Regions from separate parts of the Metabacillus sp. 113a genome, predicted to be linked through region 2. Evidence: a T-box and tRNA genes for the amino acid it is inferred to sense, from the RefSeq annotation. Region 2 holds a T-box; the other holds one or more tRNA genes.
The links. A T-box is a leader RNA that pairs with one kind of tRNA and senses whether it is charged. The one in region 2 lies ahead of alaS (alanine--tRNA ligase), so its partner is inferred to be a tRNA-Ala.

Region 1 (8,788 bases), on a different contig from region 2:
TGACTTGAAGCATCGCCATTGCATCAGAAGCAATGACATTAAAGTCTTCTCCAAGACCAACTAGAAGAGGGCTTTTGTTTTTTGCTACATAAATTGTATTTGGATCTTGGTTATCAAGCAATCCGATAGCGTACGATCCTTTTAGAACGGAGAGAGTCTGGCGGAAAGCTTCTTCTACGCCTGCCCCTTTCTCCATCATTTTTTCGATAACCTGGACTACAACCTCTGTGTCTGTTTCACTTTGCAGTTCAACATCCTGAAGGTAATCTTTTTTCAGCTGTACATAGTTTTCAATGACACCGTTGTGAACCAAAGTCAGGCGTGATGATGCACTTTGATGCGGATGAGCGTTAACACGGCTTGGCTCTCCGTGAGTAGCCCAGCGTGTGTGACCGATTCCAACCGGTGCCAATACACCTGCGTCCACGATGGAACGAAGATCGGCAATGCGTCCTTTTTCTTTAAAGACCGTGACGCCTTCTTCTCCGGAAAGCGCGATCCCGGCAGAGTCGTATCCGCGGTATTCAAGCTTTTCCAGGCCTTTTAATAAAATTTCCTTTGAATCATTCTGTCCAATATAACCTACAATTCCACACATAATCGTTTTCCTCCCGCTTTTGCGAAGGGGACAGGAAAGTCTCTTATCATCGGGGACCTTCTGCTGTCCCCTCACACATGTTAGATGTTTTGTTTTAAAGGATTCGATTTGTGTCTCTCTCTTTGTCCAGAAAGTTGCCCTCCTGTTTTAAAGAAAGACTTGCGGCTGCTATCGTACAGCCGGGAGGTATCCGCCGATTCATCGATAAACCTCCTCCTCGTCAACTAAGCGATGGGCCGTCCGTGCTTAGTTCAGGCGCTTTGTCTTGCTCTGCATTCCGCTGCTTCTTATTACCCGGGACAAGAATAGCGAAACACAAGGTTTATATTACAATACATCGGAGAAAACCGTCAATCCTATTATTTCCCTACGGTTTACTCTTTACCCTCCGACCCTTTAGTATATGCGGTTAAAAAGGATCTCGTTAAGGATTGATGCAAGGTGATATTTACCCGGTTTTCATGATTTCCTAACCTGCTTTCAGCAAAAAGAGCATTTTTCCACCTGCTTTTTTTCTTCACAAGTGAAAATCATCACAGCGTGAAAGAATAAAAAAATGCTCAAAATATCACATGAAGAGAAAAGAGAAAAACGGGGCTGACAGTCAGCCCCGTTTTAATGCAAAAGGTATGTACAATTTATTCAATACCCATTTCCGTTTGGACAACTGCCACAATACGGTCCACATACTTGCGGCAAAGCTCTTCTGTTGATGCTTCTGCCATAACGCGCACAAGCGGCTCTGTGCCGGATGGACGAACGAGGATTCTACCGTTCCCGGCCATCTCCTGCTCTACTTCCGTGATGATTGCTTTTACCTTTTCATTGTCTGTTACATGGTACTTGTCCGTCACTTTTACGTTTACAAGCAGCTGAGGGAATTTTGTCATCTCTCCAGCGAGCTCAGAAAGGGTTTTTCCTGTTGCTTTTAAAATGTTAACAAGCTGGATGGCTGTAAGAAGGCCATCTCCTGTTGTGTTGTAATCAAGGAAAATGATGTGGCCGGATTGCTCGCCGCCCAGATTATAATGGTTTTTCTTCATTTCTTCTACTACATACCGGTCGCCTACCGCAGTCTGGATGCTTTGAATTTCTGATGCCTCCAGTCCTTTATAGAAACCGAGGTTGCTCATAACGGTGGATACAACGGTATCCTGATTCAACTGGCCTTGCTCCTTCAAATACTTGGCGCAGATAAACATGATTTGATCGCCGTCTACGATGCTGCCTTTCTCATCAACTGCAATCAGGCGGTCTCCGTCCCCATCAAAGGCAAGTCCGATATCGGCACCTTTTTCAAGAACAAACGCTGCCATTGCTTCAGGGTGGGTGGAACCGACACCTTCATTGATGTTAAGTCCGTTAGGAGACGTTCCCATCGTAGAAACATCCGCCTCAAGGTCAGCAAACAGATGCGTTGCAAGGGAAGAGGTTGCACCATGAGCGCAGTCAAGAGCGACATGAAGGCCTGCAAATTCTTCATCTACGGTTTGTTTAAGGAACTGAAGATATTTTTGGCCGCCTTCAAAGTAATCATTTACCTGACCAAGGTCCGCTCCAACCGGCCGTGGAAGAGAATCAGTCTCCTGGTCCATCAGGCTTTCAATTTCAAGCTCCTGCTCATCTACAAGTTTGAAGCCGTCCGGTCCGAAAAACTTGATTCCGTTGTCCTGAACGGGATTATGAGAGGCAGAAATCATGACACCTGCCTGAGCTCCTAAAGCTTTGGTTAAATAAGAAACACCTGGAGTAGAGATGACGCCTAAGCGCATAACTTCCGCTCCGATGGAAAGAAGACCGGCTACAAGCGCACCCTCCAGCATATGCCCGGATACGCGTGTATCACGGCCGATTAAAACCTTGGGACGCTCTTTATCTTTTGTCAGAACATATCCGCCAAAACGGCCGATTTTAAATGCCAATTCCGGCGTCAGCTCGCTATTGGCCACTCCTCTTACTCCATCTGTTCCAAAATACTTACCCATGTTAGATTCGCTCCTTTTTCTGTTCCTCAAGATTGAAGTGCCGAAATACGAATTGTTGCTTCTTCTTGGGGCAGTGACCATTTCACATCATTCGGTCCCTTAACCTCAACCTTAACTTTCTGTTCACCGTCTTCAAGACCGGATGCATCGACCACCAGCTCAAAGTCACCTGAAGTCACTTTGTTCAGCTGTCTCTCTAAACCCGTTACACTGATATCAAAAGCTTGATTGTCAGGATTCAGGTACTCAACTTGCTTCCCTTCATCAAGGCCAGTTGTTTGAATTGGGACGCCTTCCAGCACCTTCTCTTCTTCTTTATTTACATCTATTTTTACTTGAACCTTCTGCTCAGAAAGTCTGGTAACTCCCTCTGGCAGCGGCAGGCCCAATTCAACCACGTCGTCTTCTTTGATCTGGCTCAAATCCAGCTCCGGCCCGCTTATTTCCTCCAGTGCATCGAGAATATTCTGCGGTCCGTAAGCCGTTACTTCACTGGGGGTTATACTGATTGACCGGATCGATATGCCTTCAGGAGGCTCCCCGGTTTGTTTCAGCTTTACAGGAAGAGTCTTTTTAGGGCTTTCAACCGGCACAGTTACTTCAATGTTTCGCGGAGAGGTCTCCACTGGTAAAATATTTCCTGCTTTATCATACACAATGACCTGCGCCTGCTGAACGACTTCTTTATTTGCACCTTGTAGATTCACTCTTGCCCTTACATACGAAACCTGATCAATAATCGCTTTCGATCCTGTAATCTGAACTTTATTCGGTTTTAGAACCGGCTCCCCCGGCTTATATCCTTCGGCAATTTGTTCCTCATTGATAAAGGAGGCTTCGACTGGAAATTCTTCTGTTTCCTTCTCGTCGATTCTTATATCCGCTGTACCTGGATCAATGGCTACCTTCAGAGAGCTGTCCAGATTTCTGAATTTCAAATCCACTTCATGCTCTCCAGGTTCCAGTCCCGACAAATCCGCATAAACCTCAACGTTTTTCCGCTGCTTGGCAATGGTCACCTGGCTGGTCGGTCCGGTGATGTTCACGGCAACCGTCTCAGGAAGTCCGGAAACGACATAATTTTCATTGTCTGTCTCAGCTTTAACCGGTACATCTTCAATCGCTGCAGAGGACTCATTAGAGGCAGGCTCGTCTTCATCCGTGCCAGGCGGTTTCGGAATAATCTGGCTGCTCTGAGGTTCATTGTTCCTGATTGTGCCACCCTGGTTTGATGTCTCCGGATTGACGGAAAGATAAATCATCAGAGCAAGCAGCAAAGCGATAATCCGCATAAACCAAGTATTGTTCATCAGCTTATCCATTCTTTTTCCCCCTCCATTGCCAGCGGTTTGAGGAATCGGAACGAATCCGGCCTTGGCGGTTTGAGCTGGATGACAGAATGTTTTTCAATGCCTCTTCATCCAGGTTGCGGTGAAGCTCGCCATTTTTCGCAACCGAGATGCTTCCTGTTTCTTCAGAGACAATAATGGTTATGCTGTCTGTAACCTCGCTTATTCCAACTGCAGCCCTGTGTCTCGTTCCGAGTTCTTTTGAAATCAGCGGACTCTCTGACAGCGGCAGATAGCAGGCCGCTGCTGCGATCTGGCTTCCTCTTAAAATGACCGCTCCATCATGGAGCGGTGTGTTAGGGATAAACACATTGATCAGAAGCTCTGATGAAATGGCAGCATTCATAGGGATTCCGGTCTCAATGTAATCGCCCATGCCTGTCTCCCGTTCTAGCGTCATCAGCGCTCCGATTCGGCGCTTTGCCATATAGGAGGTAGCTTTCGTAATGTCATCCGTCAGCTTAACCCGTTCATCCTCTTCCGGCAAAGCACTCTTTGAAAACAGTCTTCCTCTCCCCAGCTGCTCCAGTGCCCTTCTCAGCTCTGGCTGAAAGATCACGATAATTGCGATAAATCCCCATGAAATCGCTTGGTCCATTAACCAGAAGATCGTATTGAGTCCCAGGAAGCCGCTTATCGTTTTGACAAGTAAAATAACGATGATCCCTTTCAAAAGCTGAACGGCTTTTGTTCCTCTAATAACCATAATCAGTTTATATATAACGAACCAAACAAGGAGAATATCTATGGCAGTGCCCAGGTACCTAAGTACAGATATATCTTCAAATGCCATGCCTGTTTCCTCCATCAAGTTCAATTAAAGTTACAGCGCAATTGTCCATTCAGGACGGGAAAAACCGCACCAAAATCCTTGCTCGTCCTCCTGTTTCTGCCGGAGGACATCCGGTGCTGCCGCTAACTACCCCATTATAGCATAATTTTTTTTTAGTAAATAAAGAAACCAAAAGGCCATCATAAAAGATGACCTTTGCATTAGTATATCTGATTTTTCCGCCTATTATCGAACAAGCCGGAAATTTTACTGAAATACATCTACTACTTCTTTTCCGAAGGATTTCATCCTGTACCATAGCCAGTCAAACAATTCATTTACCTCTTTAATATCCCCGGTGACTTCTCCGGCTGCTGCTGTGTATTCCTCTCCATTAATAATCGTCACATTTCCTTCCACTTTCCCATCAATCCGGAGCGTGCCGTTTCGTACGGTAATATCTCCTTTAATGACTTCACCTTCCGGGACGGTCACCGTGCTGTTCTGGACAATTAATTTAGGATCCTTTGTTACGCTGAACTGATGATCACCTGACCATGCCGATATCAGGCTGCCGCTCATCAGAATCATAAAAAGAGATGCTGCTATTAATAAAGGGTGGGCTTTGAACCATCTTTCAGCGCCGACTCTCTTTTTTTCTTTAGGAAGGCTCTCCATCACCCGCGCTGTAAAATTCTTTGGAGTTTCCACATGGGAAGTACTCTGCACGAAAGCCACCGTTTTTTTCAGTTCCTGGAAATGAGTTTGACAGCTGCTGCATACTTTTAGATGGATCCTTAAGTCTCTCTCTTCCTTCCCCCCGATTTCATGGTCGAGGAATTTATGCATTAAAGAAACCATTTGCTCTGAACATGCCATTTTTTCTGCACCCCACTTTATAAATGCCTTAGCTGCTTTCTAAGGGCTTCTCTTCCTCTGTGTATCCTCGTCTTAACTGTGCCGGCAGGAATCTCCAAAATCTCGCTGATTTCAAGAATGGAAAGCTCATCAATGTATTTAAGCACAATGACACTCCGATACTTTTCCGGAAGCTTCAAAATTTCTTTTTGAATCATTTCCTGAAGCTCCAGTGTCTCCACTTCCTCTTCAGGAAGGGCAATATCAGCTGCAACCTGCGAATACATTGTCAGTCCGTCCGTTCCACCAATTTCAGCGTCTAAATAATAATCCGGCTTCTTCTTTCGAATTCGGTCAATAGAGAGATTGGTGGCAATCCGGTACAGCCATGTTGAGAATTTTTTATCCAGATCATACCGGTGAATATTTACATAGGCTCTTATAAATGCTTCCTGCGCAATATCCTCAGCTTCATGCGAATTGCCCAGCATCCGGTAACAAAGGTGATAGATTTTATCCTTATAAATGTCAACAATCTCAGCAAATGCATTTTGATCGCCTTTTATAACCTCTCTTATTCTGTTCTTTACCAAAGTTTCCATCTGTTTTACCCTCTTCTCTACGCGGGTCTGTATGAATACGTTCTAAAGACCAAAAGGTTTCATTTTTTTCACATAAAATTAGTTTAACAAATAATTGGCAATCTGTAGATGAAAAGTTGCAGGAAGAGGCTGTTTAGAGGATTGCATGGAAGGGGAAGATCGAGCTGTCAGAGAAGATTAATTTTTATATCATACTTTATGGGAAACACCCGGAGCAAAACGAAAAGGAAAACTGCCGCTCCTTCTTAAGGGCGGCAGCTGGTTTACAGGAGTTTTTCCCCAAATAATGAACCCATTAGGGCAACAGCAACGGAAGCTGTTTTGTTACGTTCATCAAGAATCGGATTGACCTCTACAAATTCAGCAGATGTAATCAATTCTGATTCAGCCAGCATTTCCATGGCCAGGTGGCTCTCACGGTAGCTGATGCCCCCGATTACCGGTGTACCAACCCCTGGTGCATCATGCGGATCCAAGCCATCAAGATCCAGTGATAAATGAATGCCGTCAGTCCGTTCCTTTAAATAGTCGATCGTTTCTTCCATAACACGTGTCATCCCCATGCGGTCCACTTCATGCATCGTATAAACACGTATTCCTTTTTCTTTGATTAGTTTTCTTTCTCCTTCATCCAAGGAACGCGCCCCGATAATGACTACATTTTCTGGTTTAATTTTAGGAGAAAATCCCGCAATCCCTGTGAGCGCTTCATCCCCAATTCCAAGGCTTGCAGCCAGAGGCATGCCATGAATGTTTCCTGAAGGAGACGTATCCGCTGTATTTAAATCTCCATGAGCGTCATACCAGATAACGCCCAGATTTTGATAATTTTTTGCTAAGCCGGCCAGGGTCCCAATGGCAATGCTATGGTCACCGCCAAGGACCAAAGGAAACGACCCTGCTTTAATTGTTTCATCAACCTTTGATGCTAAAAGCTCACTTGCTTCTGATACCGCTTTCAAATTTTTCAAATTATATAGAGGTTCTTCCAATTCTTTTTCCCGTTTCCCAATGTTGATATCTCCACTGTCTTCGATGATATAGTGAAGGTGCTCAAGCCTTTCCGTAATCCCCGCATAGCGGATCGCGCTCGGACCCATGTCAACACCCCGGCGGGTCTGACCTAAATCCATCGGCACCCCGATAATATTGATTTTCTTTGCAGCCATGTGGTTTCCTCCTTTTCCCTCTGTGCTTCTATTCTACCTAGAAGGAGGCAGGTGACTCAACTCGACAATTTCATGTATAAAAATACAGATAATTCAAACTAAAACTGTAAAAGAAAACACAAAAAAAGCCTTACACCAAGTGGAAGACATTAATGGTTAAAGTATTGGTGGAGCCTAGCGGGATCGAACCGCTGACCTCCTGCGTGCAAGGCAGGCGCTCTCCCAGCTGAGCTAAGGCCCCCTAAGGGTAATGGAGCGGAAGACGGGATTCGAACCCGCGACCCCCACCTTGGCAAGGTGGTGTTCTACCACTGAACTACTTCCGCTAGTTCAAAAGGCAGGTCTCCGGAAAATAAATGCGGGTGAAGGGAGTCGAACCCCCACGCCCGAAGGCGCCAGATCCTAAGTCTGGTGCGTCTGCCAATTCCGCCACACCCGCATACAAAAATAAAAATGGTGAGCCATGAAGGACTCGAACCTTCGACCCTCTGATTAAAAGTCAGATGCTCTACCGACTGAGCTAATGGCTCGGATGGCTGGGCTAGCTGGATTCGAACCAACGCATGACGGAGTCAAAGTCCGTTGCCTTACCGCTTGGCTATAGCCCAATAATTTAGATACTCATCCTATCTTAACATGTCCAAACCATGAGGTTTTAAACCTGTCATGAAGAAAAATGGTGGAGGGGGGCAGATTCGAACTGCCGAACCCTAAGGAGCGGATTTACAGTCCGCCGCGTTTAGCCACTTCGCTACCCCTCCGTATGATTGAAAGACAGTGCCGGCAAGAGGACTTGAACCCCCAACCTACTGATTACAAGTCAGTTGCTCTACCAATTGAGCTACACCGGCGCAAATTAAAAAACAGCAAACAAAATATAGAATGGTGGAGGATGACGGGATCGAACCGCCGACCCTCTGCTTGTAAGGCAGATGCTCTCCCAGCTGAGCTAATCCTCCATATAGTTTCGGCTTGTGATGAGCGGCGCATTGCGTTGTCGCTTTCAGTCGTTCGCATCCTCACGCACTCATGTGCGCTCCGGGGCTCTCTCCTTCGGCTCCTAGCACTGCTTGCTCCTCCCAACCCTCTTACTTTCACTTTGTTGGGTGGTGGTTTCGGCTTGTGATGAGCGGCGCATTGCGTTGTCGTCTTCACTCGTTCACATCCTCATGCACGAATGTGCACTCCGGTGTTCACTCCTACGACTCCTAGCACTGCTTGCTCCTCCCAACCCTCTTACGTTCACTTTGTTGGGTGGTGATTTCGGCTTGCGATGAGCGGCGCATTGCGTTGTCGCTTTCAGTCGTTCGCATCCTCACGCACTCATGTGCGCTCCGGGGCTCTCTCCTTCGGCTCCTAGCACTGCTTGCTCCTCCCAACCCTCTTACTTTCACTTTGTTGGGTGGTGGTTTCGGCTTGTGATGAGCGGCGCATTGCGTTGTCGTCTTCACTCGT
Region 2 (8,788 bases):
TCATCATTTCTTCAATCATGTCCCATTCTTCTTCAGTTTCAATCGGCTGAAGTTCGCCGTCTTCTCCGTTTTCGTTCGGAGTAAAGCTTGATGCATGAATCTCGACATCTTCTTCATCCTGATCTTCGCTGCTGATTGGATAGTATAGCACGTAAGATTTGTTAAACTCATCGGATTCGAACGTAAATAAGATTTCGCAAAGCTGCTCGTTTCCGTTCTCATCCACTACTGTAATTTGCTTTTCGCCATGTTCCATAACTATTCACCTCGTTTAGTACTCTCCGTTACCGGAGGCTGTCAAGATACCCTTGGAGGATCATGACCGCAGCCATTTTATCAATGACCTTTTTTCGTTTTTTTCTGCTGACGTCTGCTTCAATGAGCATTCGTTCGGCAGCCATCGTAGTCAGACGCTCGTCCCAAAGGACGACCGGAAGCGAGAAGGTTTCCTCTAATAAAGAGGCAAACCGCTGGCAGGCTTCCCCGCGCGGGCCGATGGTGCCATTCATATTTTTGGGAAGACCGACGACAATCTTGTCCGCTTCTTCCGTTTTGATCAGTTCAGAAAGCCTCGTCAGACCATAGTCTCCGCCTTCTTCGTTAATTTTAACCGTTTCGAGCCCCTGGGCCGTCCAGCCAAGGTAGTCACTGACTGCTACTCCGATTGTTTTCGTTCCATAATCCAAACCAAGTACTCGCATGCATTACTCCCCGCGGTTATTTTGCAGATACGATTTTACAAGCTCTTCAATCAGCTCGTCACGCTCAAGCTTCCGGATCAGGCTTCTGGCATCCCGGTGCCTCGGAATATAAGCCGGATCACCGGAAAGCAAATAGCCGACAATCTGATTGATCGGATTGTAGCCTTTTTCTTTCAGTGCATCATATACGGTAAACAAAACTTCGTTCACATCTGCTTGAACGGAATCCTCCGACACGTTGAATTTCATTGTTTTATCGAATGAGCTCACTGTCTGCACCTCTTTCTCAAGTTCACATAGAGGACTGAATCCTGCTCGTCCTGACTCTTATCACCATTCTACACTAAGAATGGGAATTATAAAACGGATTTAATCCATTCCTCTGCATAGTTTAAAGCAGATTCAAGTTTTTCAGGGTCTTTCCCGCCTGCCTGAGCCATATCAGGACGGCCTCCGCCGCCTCCGCCGCAGCGCTCTGCCACTTCTTTAACGAGCTTGCCTGCATGAAGCCCCCGGTCGATCAGGTCCTTGGAAACACCGGCTGCAATATTCACTTTATCACCGCTGGCAGCTCCCAGTACGATGACAGCTGATCCCAGCTTTGCTTTTAAATCATCAAGAATTGCCCGAAGACTGTTCATGTCCTTGGCATTCACCTTGCTTGCAAGAAGTTTTACTCCGTCCACATCTTTTACCTGATCTGTCAAAGAGGATGCTTCAAGATTGCCCAATTTAGAGGTCAGCGATTCATTTTCGCGCTGCAGCTCTTTCAGTTCAGCCGCCAGGCTGTCAATTCTGTCCGGAACCTCTTTTGCCTTCGTTTTCAGCTTGACCGCAGCTTCCTCAAGAATCGACAGCTGGTCACTCATCGCTTCATAGGCTGTTTTGCCTGTAACAGCTTCTATCCTTCTCGTACCTGCTCCAATTCCCGATTCAGAGATGAGCTTGAACAGACCGATCGAAGAGGTATTTTCGACATGACAGCCCCCGCAAAGCTCGAGACTGTAATCTCCGATTTGAACAACGCGGACAATTTTTCCGTATTTTTCACCGAATAGAGCCATGGCGCCCATTGCTTTCGCTTCGTCAATCGGCTTCAGGTCAATGTTCACTCCGATGCCTGCCCAAATTTTTTCGTTAACGGTGTGCTCGATCTGTTTAAGCTCACTGTCGGTAATCTGGCCGAAGTGGGAAAAGTCAAAACGCAGGCGGTCTGCCTTTACTAAGGAGCCCGCCTGATTTACATGGCCTCCAAGAACATCCTTCAGTGCTTGATGCAGCAGGTGGGTAGCCGTGTGGTTTTTAACAACGCCTTCCCGGATACGCCGGTCCACTGCAGCTGCAGCCTTATCATGTTTATGGATGGTGCCCTTCTCAACAATTGCACGGTGAAGGTTCTGCCCATTCGGTGCCTTTTTTACATCCTTCACACGGACGGTAAACCTATCATTTGAAATGGTTCCTTCATCTGCAATCTGGCCGCCGCTTTCCGCGTAAAATGGTGTCTGCACAAGGATAAGCTGAATCTCATCGCCTTCACTCGCCTCATCGGCAAGCTCGCCATTTTTTATGAGAGCCGCAATTTCCGTTTCAACGTTGAGCGTTTCATATCCAACAAACGTGCTTTCCGTTTTAAGATCACCGAGAACCCCGCCCTGAACCTGCATGGAATCGACTTCCTGGCGCGCGGATCTTGCCCGCTCCCGCTGCTTTTCCATTTCAGCTTCAAAGCCTTCCGTGTCGATCTCCATTTCTTCTTCCTCTGCATATTCCTCTGTCAGCTCTACAGGGAAGCCATAAGTGTCATAAAGACGGAAGACGTCTGCGCCTGGTATGATGCGGTGCCCGGCTTGCCTTTGTTTTTTTATTACCTCAGAAAGAATAGCAAGTCCATCATTGAGCGTTTCATGGAACCGCTCTTCTTCATTTTTGATTACTTTTTGAATGAATTCTGTTTTTTGTTGAACCTCCGGATAGAAGGCTTCCATGATTTCTCCGACTGCCGGTACAAGCTCAAACATAAACGGACGGTTAATATCGAGCTTCTTAGCGTACCTGACAGCGCGGCGCAGCAAACGGCGCAGCACATATCCGCGGCCTTCATTTGACGGCAAAGCTCCATCACCGACTGCAAAAGAAACCGTTCTGATATGATCGGCGATGACCTTGAACGCCTCATCCTTTTCCTTGCTGCCGTGATACTCCATACCGGAAATCTTAGCTGTTGCTTCAATAATTGGCATAAAAAGATCGGTTTCATAGTTAGTCGGTACGTTTTGGATCACAGAACACATGCGCTCAAGCCCCATGCCAGTATCAATGTTTTTCTTAGGAAGCGGCGTATAGGTGCCGTCCGAATTATGGTTAAACTCAGAAAAAACGAGATTCCACACTTCCAAATACCGTTCATTTTCCCCCCCCGGGTACAGCTCAGGATCTTCCGGGTCATGACCGTAAACCTCACCCCGGTCATAAAAAATTTCCGTATTCGGGCCGCTCGGACCTTCGCCGATATCCCAGAAGTTCCCTTCAAGGCGGATGATGCGGTCTTCCGGAACACCTACTTTTTCTGTCCAGATTTCAAATGCTTCATCATCTTCAGGATGAATGGTCACAGAAAGCTTTTCTGGATCAAAGCCAATCCATTTGTCACTCGTGAGGAATTCCCATGCCCATTCGATCGCTTCAACCTTAAAGTACTCTCCTATCGAAAAGTTCCCAAGCATTTCAAAAAAGGTATGGTGGCGTGCTGTTTTTCCGACGTTCTCAATATCATTCGTCCGGATGGATTTTTGAGCATTGCAAATCCTTGGGTTTGCCGGAATCACCCGTCCATCAAAATATTTTTTCAGGGTAGCGACTCCGCTGTTGATCCACAGCAATGAAGGATCCTCATGCGGAACGAGGGAAGCGCTTGGCTCAACGGCATGGCCTTTTTCTTTAAAGAAATCAAGAAACATCTGCCGTACTTCTGCGGACGTTAAAAATTTCATTGGTAATCCTCCTTTTTGTATGTAAGCCGGGGGACTCTGCAAAAACAAAAAACTCCCGTTCCTGCGCAAATCAGTATTGATTTGCACAGGGACGAGAGTTTGCTTGCTCGCGGTACCACCCTGATTATGGATGCAGGCATCCATCAGCTTCATTCGGCCATAACGCGGTCACGGGACGGCAGGGCTTTTACCTGCACTCAGGAATAGCATTCTGTTACCCTTCATCAAATGCCTTTTCAGCCTGGAGGCATTCTCTCTTTAGAATGGACTGTAACATACTCGTTTCCATCAATGTTTTATGTATTCTATTGATGATTATAGTCAAACCCTGCCCGCCTGTCAATCAGCTCTGAGCAGGCGAACTCCATGCTCCACCATAACCCGCAGCACCGCTGTAACCGGTACGGCAATGATCAGGCCGAATATCCCGGCCAGCTCCCCTCCTGCAGCCAGCGCAAGCATAATAACAATGGGATGCATATGAAGGCTTCTTCCCACTATAAGCGGGCTGATGACGTTCCCCTCAAGAAACTGCAGAACCAATATAATAATGACTACTGTAATTACCGTCTCTGTTGACATCGCGGCCGCCAGTATCAGCGCAGGAACCGCTCCAATCACCGGTCCAAAGTAGGGAATGATGTTAGTAACCGCAATAATTATCCCAAGCACAAGCGGATATTTGACCCCGAAAATCCAGAGTGAGAGAAAAGCAAGCAATCCGATAATCACACAGACGAAGAACTGGCCCCGGATATAGCTTCCCAGCGATTCATCCGCATCCCGGATCAGCTCCTTGCCCCTTCTCCTCCACTTTTTCGGAGTTAAATACCAAGCTGTTTTTTTTAAAAGGGTAAAATCCTTCAGCATATAAAAAACCAGAAACGGGATTAATGTCAGAATCACCGCATTATCAAATAATGAACGAATCGAAAATATAATCGTATCAATCATCCCGGAGAGCCATTGTTCCGCCTCTCCAAGCAGGTCCTCCACCCGGTGATGAAGCCCCACCGGCCAATGATCCGTCTGATCGCGAACCATTGCAAGCCACCCCTCATAAAGCCGCACCATCCGCGGAGCATTCGCCGACAGCTCCATCAGCTGATTGATCAGCAAAGGAACCCCACGGTAACACCCGTAAGCAATCGACCCGAAAAACAGGAGATAGATAATTAGAATCGAGAGCGTTCTCGGCAGTCCCGTCTCATGCAGCTTCTCCACAATCGGATGAAGCAGATATGTAATAAACGAAGCGATTAAAAACGGAATGAAAATAGCCTGGGCAATAATCCACACTGGATTCCAGACAACCTTCAGCTTCAAAAACAAATAAAGGGACAGAAGCGACAGGAGAACAATCCCCGCTCTGTACAGAATCCTTTTTTCCTTCATGGGGCATTCCTCCGGTTTTTAGTTTGGGAGGATGGCGGGGGGATTATTCACCAAGTTTATTTTCAAAGGCTATTCAGAGCCTGTACAAACTCGATTTATTGTTTCCTATCCTTTCAATACTCATGGAGTTCAGCATTTTACTGACAATTGAACGGGAGTCTATTTTCAAAAAATATCTTGCATCCTTATTTGTTACCGATTGGCTTATCAATAGTGAATAATCAGATAACGAATGAATGTATGCATTATTGGAAATCACTCCGCAATTATGGCATTTCCACCGGTTTCCATAAACCCTGTCAATGGGGAGTAAAAAACATTCAGGACAGTGAATACCCGGAATAATCTCAGCTTTGGAAATTTGATTCAGTTCGAGTATATTGACGTGGTTTTCTCTATGAGAGTTCAATATTTCCCGGGTTAGATTTACCATCTTATTTTCGGTTAGATATGGCTTAGTATACAGGGTTTCCAGATCAGTTATCTTTGAGGGAATAAAAGAACTATGAATCACTTTGCTATGCGGAATAGTATTGTCTGGAAGGGCTTGAAGAAGTGTTCGGGGATTGCTGATCACTACAAAGGATTTTACAGGTATACCGAAGTAATCTCTGCTTTTTAGCCAATTGGAGAATTGAGCTTGCTGGCGTGTTATTTGAGTCAATGGATCTGGAAAAGCTTCCTTTAAACCATTTTGGATTCTGATCAGCTGATTAAAATCTGTGTCAAAATACAGGGTACCTGCAATATTTTTGACCTCAAGGATAGCAATAAAATTTCGGGATACTAAAAGCACATCCATTTGAAAATAGTTACCCCGATCCTCTAATCTGACATCATAAAAAACTTGGTACAATGAGTCATTAATAAAACTTAGCGGGTGCTGCATATTCAACTCGCCTTTGTAACCGGCACTCCTCATTGCTAAACTTTGGGTTATAGAACTAACTTTCGGGTGATCAGGAGGAATTCGCCGTTTAAGTGCTTCCAGCTGCTTTAATATACGGGGATAAGTATGGGGTTTGATGATCATAATTCGTCTCCTTTCCTGAGGTATAATTCGACACAAATATGAGGCTACCTGCTAACTTTAAAATTATATATCGTCCGCTCTGATAGTATGAAGGTGTCGAATATGAGCAGATTTCTGTCGAATATGAGCAGATTTCTGTCGATTGCGATCCAGATATTGTCGAATGTAAGCGACATACTGTCGAATATAAGCCATACCTCAACTTTCACTAAAATTCGACACAAAAACCCCCGCCAAATAGGCGGGGGGTACATATGCAGCATTCAATCAGTCGAACATTCTTTTCATTGAACGCTGAAGGCTTTTTCTCATTCTGCGGGTATTCATGCGTTTTCTGTTGCCCATGGCATAGGTGGCAGCAGCGCCGAGTCCCATTGAAATTAATGAGGTCATGGTGCGGTTCATGTCGGTTTCCTCCTCTAATTTCGTCAGCTTACGGTTCGGTCGTGTTCGTCAAACAAATCGTCCAATGAGCTTAAGGTTCCATCTTCTTCAACCTGGTGGGTCAAAATCATTCCTTTGGAGACGGAAAGCTCGATAAAGCAGCCCCAGCAATAGTACTGGTTCACTCCTATTTTCCCCAGGTCCTTGCATTGGCAGTTCGGGCATTTCAGCATACCGGGCACACCTCACTCCTGTATCACATTCATGACGATGGCATCTTTGCTTATTGTGAGCTCTTCACTTAAAGGGTTCACTTTTTTGCGCCCCTCGGTTAAATCAGCAAAGAATCCGTCTGTCAGTTCGTATGCTACGATTGTGCCCAGTTGTTCTGAAAAATATACGTCCTCGAGGAGACCGAGCTGTACTCCGTTTTTAGAGTATACGGTTTTGTTCAGCAGATTTCCGTGTCCCTGGAACCGGTAATCCTCTTTTGCAGCGGCGAGCGGCTGCAGAAGTTCGGGATTGCCGACCATTACTCCATCCTCTCCGACTGACGAAATACAGGACAGAGGAATGAAGCGGTCTTTTTTGAACAGGCCTTTTCCATCCATCACCAGTCCGGAAACACGGCCGGCTGCACTGATGACGAGGTCCGTCACTTTGCCGATGCAGGCTGCGTTTCTTGCATCAAAAACCGGAAGTCCTTTTAATGTTCCGTATGTCCGCAAGATGATCTCCACCTTTCCGAACACTCTTAGGATTCTTCGGCTTGTCCCCGGTCATACGGCGTAACGTTTTCCATTCCGGTGCTGGCTTACAGGTTTGAACTTCCCCAGATGTGGTATTTAATAACAAAAAAGAGGACGTGAATTTATGGATGAACATAAAGATGTCGAGGTTAGAGAAAAAAGAAAGGACTCCAGTCTTGTTGCTTCCACATTTATCAAATACGCCGCATACTTAATCATTTTTTTCGGAGTCATTTGGTTTTTGATCAGCTATATTTTACCGATGTTCAATTAATTGAACAAAGCAAAAGCCGCCTGTTATCCAGCAGGCGGCTTTTTGCTTTGGATTCATTGAGCCGGAGGGTCTGGTCATCTTACATAAAATCAAAGGGTGTTGCATTCCCCATTCCGATATTCGCATCCTTAACATCAAATGGAAGAAGTTTCTGAAGATCATCTTCCTCCCCGGCTGACTTGTTCAGGCGCTGCCTCAGAGAGGTCTGTCGTTCCAGCTGATCCCTGTTTTCGATGCCGCGTTTAAAGGCTTCCTCTTCTCCGCACATGATTAGAAATTTCTTGCTTCTTGTTATCGCGGTGTAGATGAGGTTTCTCCTTAGCATTCTGTAATAGCTTTTCACAACAGGAAGAATGACGACGGGAAATTCACTTCCCTGTGATTTATGAATGGAGCAGCAGTATGCATGCGTGAACTGCGAAAAATCCGATCTTGTATAGGTGACTTCGTTTCCGTCAAATGAAACAACAATCATGTCTTCTTTTTCTGTATTTTCCTTTGCATAAAAAATCGATTCAATCTCACCCATATCACCGTTATAGACATGGCTTTCAGGCTGATTGACGAGCTGAAGGACTTTGTCTCCGATTCTATAGACGAGGTCTCCGAATTTCATTTCCCGTTTTGTGGAGGATGCAGGGTTAAAAATATCCTGGAGAAGAATATTCAGCTGGTCGATGCCTGCAGGACCTCTGTACATTGGCGCCAGCACCTGAATATCACGGGCGGAAAACCCCTTTTTCTTTGCATTCTCCACGACTTTCCGAACGACTTCCTTCACTTGGCCGGAGCCGCAGCGGATAAAAGAACGGTCTGCCGTTGGAGTCCTTAAATTGTCAGGAGCCCGGCCTTCTTTAATATGATGGGCAAGCTCGATGATGGAAGATCCTTCTGCCTGGCGGTAAATATCCGTCAGTCTCACCGTTGGCACTTCATTTGATGCGAGAAGGTCCCGGAGCACCTGGCCAGGTCCGACGGAGGGCAGCTGATCCTCATCTCCTACCATAACCACTTGAATTTGCTTGGGCAGGGATTTGAAAAGCTGATTGGCGAGCCAAATATCCACCATCGACATTTCATCGATAATCAGGAGCTTTCCTTCAATCGGATTGTCTTCATTGCGGTCAAAGCCTTCCGCTCCATTCCAGCCGAGCAGCCTGTGGATGGTGACAGCCGGCATCCCTGTCGATTCGCTCATTCTTTTAGCCGCCCGCCCTGTAGGCGCTACAAGAAGGATTGGGAATGGCTCATCTTTTTTA

Region 1: it has a tRNA-Ala gene. The T-box ahead of alaS (alanine--tRNA ligase) is inferred to sense a tRNA for this amino acid. The anticodon was not compared.

The regions. Positions count from the first base shown of each region.
Region 1 covers NZ_JBNILJ010000029.1:7,738-16,525, forward strand. The annotation lists gene glmS (glutamine--fructose-6-phosphate transaminase (isomerizing)) at 1-598, opposite strand, end outside; gene glmM (phosphoglucosamine mutase) at 1,237-2,583, opposite strand; gene ACQCVE_RS19410 (CdaR family protein) at 2,610-3,905, opposite strand; gene cdaA (diadenylate cyclase CdaA) at 3,898-4,725, opposite strand; gene ACQCVE_RS19420 (zf-HC2 domain-containing protein) at 4,972-5,583, opposite strand; gene sigW (RNA polymerase sigma factor SigW) at 5,601-6,164, opposite strand; gene rocF (arginase) at 6,428-7,333, opposite strand; tRNA gene ACQCVE_RS19435 (tRNA-Ala) at 7,499-7,574, opposite strand; tRNA gene ACQCVE_RS19440 (tRNA-Gly) at 7,585-7,659, opposite strand; tRNA gene ACQCVE_RS19445 (tRNA-Leu) at 7,691-7,772, opposite strand; tRNA gene ACQCVE_RS19450 (tRNA-Lys) at 7,788-7,863, opposite strand; tRNA gene ACQCVE_RS19455 (tRNA-Gln) at 7,867-7,941, opposite strand; tRNA gene ACQCVE_RS19460 (tRNA-Tyr) at 8,011-8,094, opposite strand; tRNA gene ACQCVE_RS19465 (tRNA-Thr) at 8,112-8,184, opposite strand; tRNA gene ACQCVE_RS19470 (tRNA-Val) at 8,217-8,292, opposite strand.
Region 2 covers NZ_JBNILJ010000010.1:74,791-83,578, forward strand. The annotation lists gene ACQCVE_RS14150 (DUF1292 domain-containing protein) at 1-256, opposite strand, end outside; gene ruvX (Holliday junction resolvase RuvX) at 285-701, opposite strand; gene ACQCVE_RS14160 (IreB family regulatory phosphoprotein) at 705-971, opposite strand; gene alaS (alanine--tRNA ligase) at 1,058-3,694, opposite strand; T-box leader at 3,779-3,995, opposite strand; gene ACQCVE_RS14170 (AI-2E family transporter) at 4,034-5,089, opposite strand; gene ACQCVE_RS14175 (nuclease-related domain-containing protein) at 5,163-6,122, opposite strand; gene ACQCVE_RS14180 (DUF3918 family protein) at 6,390-6,527, opposite strand; gene ACQCVE_RS14185 (hypothetical protein) at 6,551-6,739, opposite strand; gene ACQCVE_RS14190 (PRC-barrel domain-containing protein) at 6,752-7,234, opposite strand; gene ACQCVE_RS14195 (hypothetical protein) at 7,380-7,529, shown strand; gene recD2 (SF1B family DNA helicase RecD2) at 7,609-8,788, opposite strand, start outside.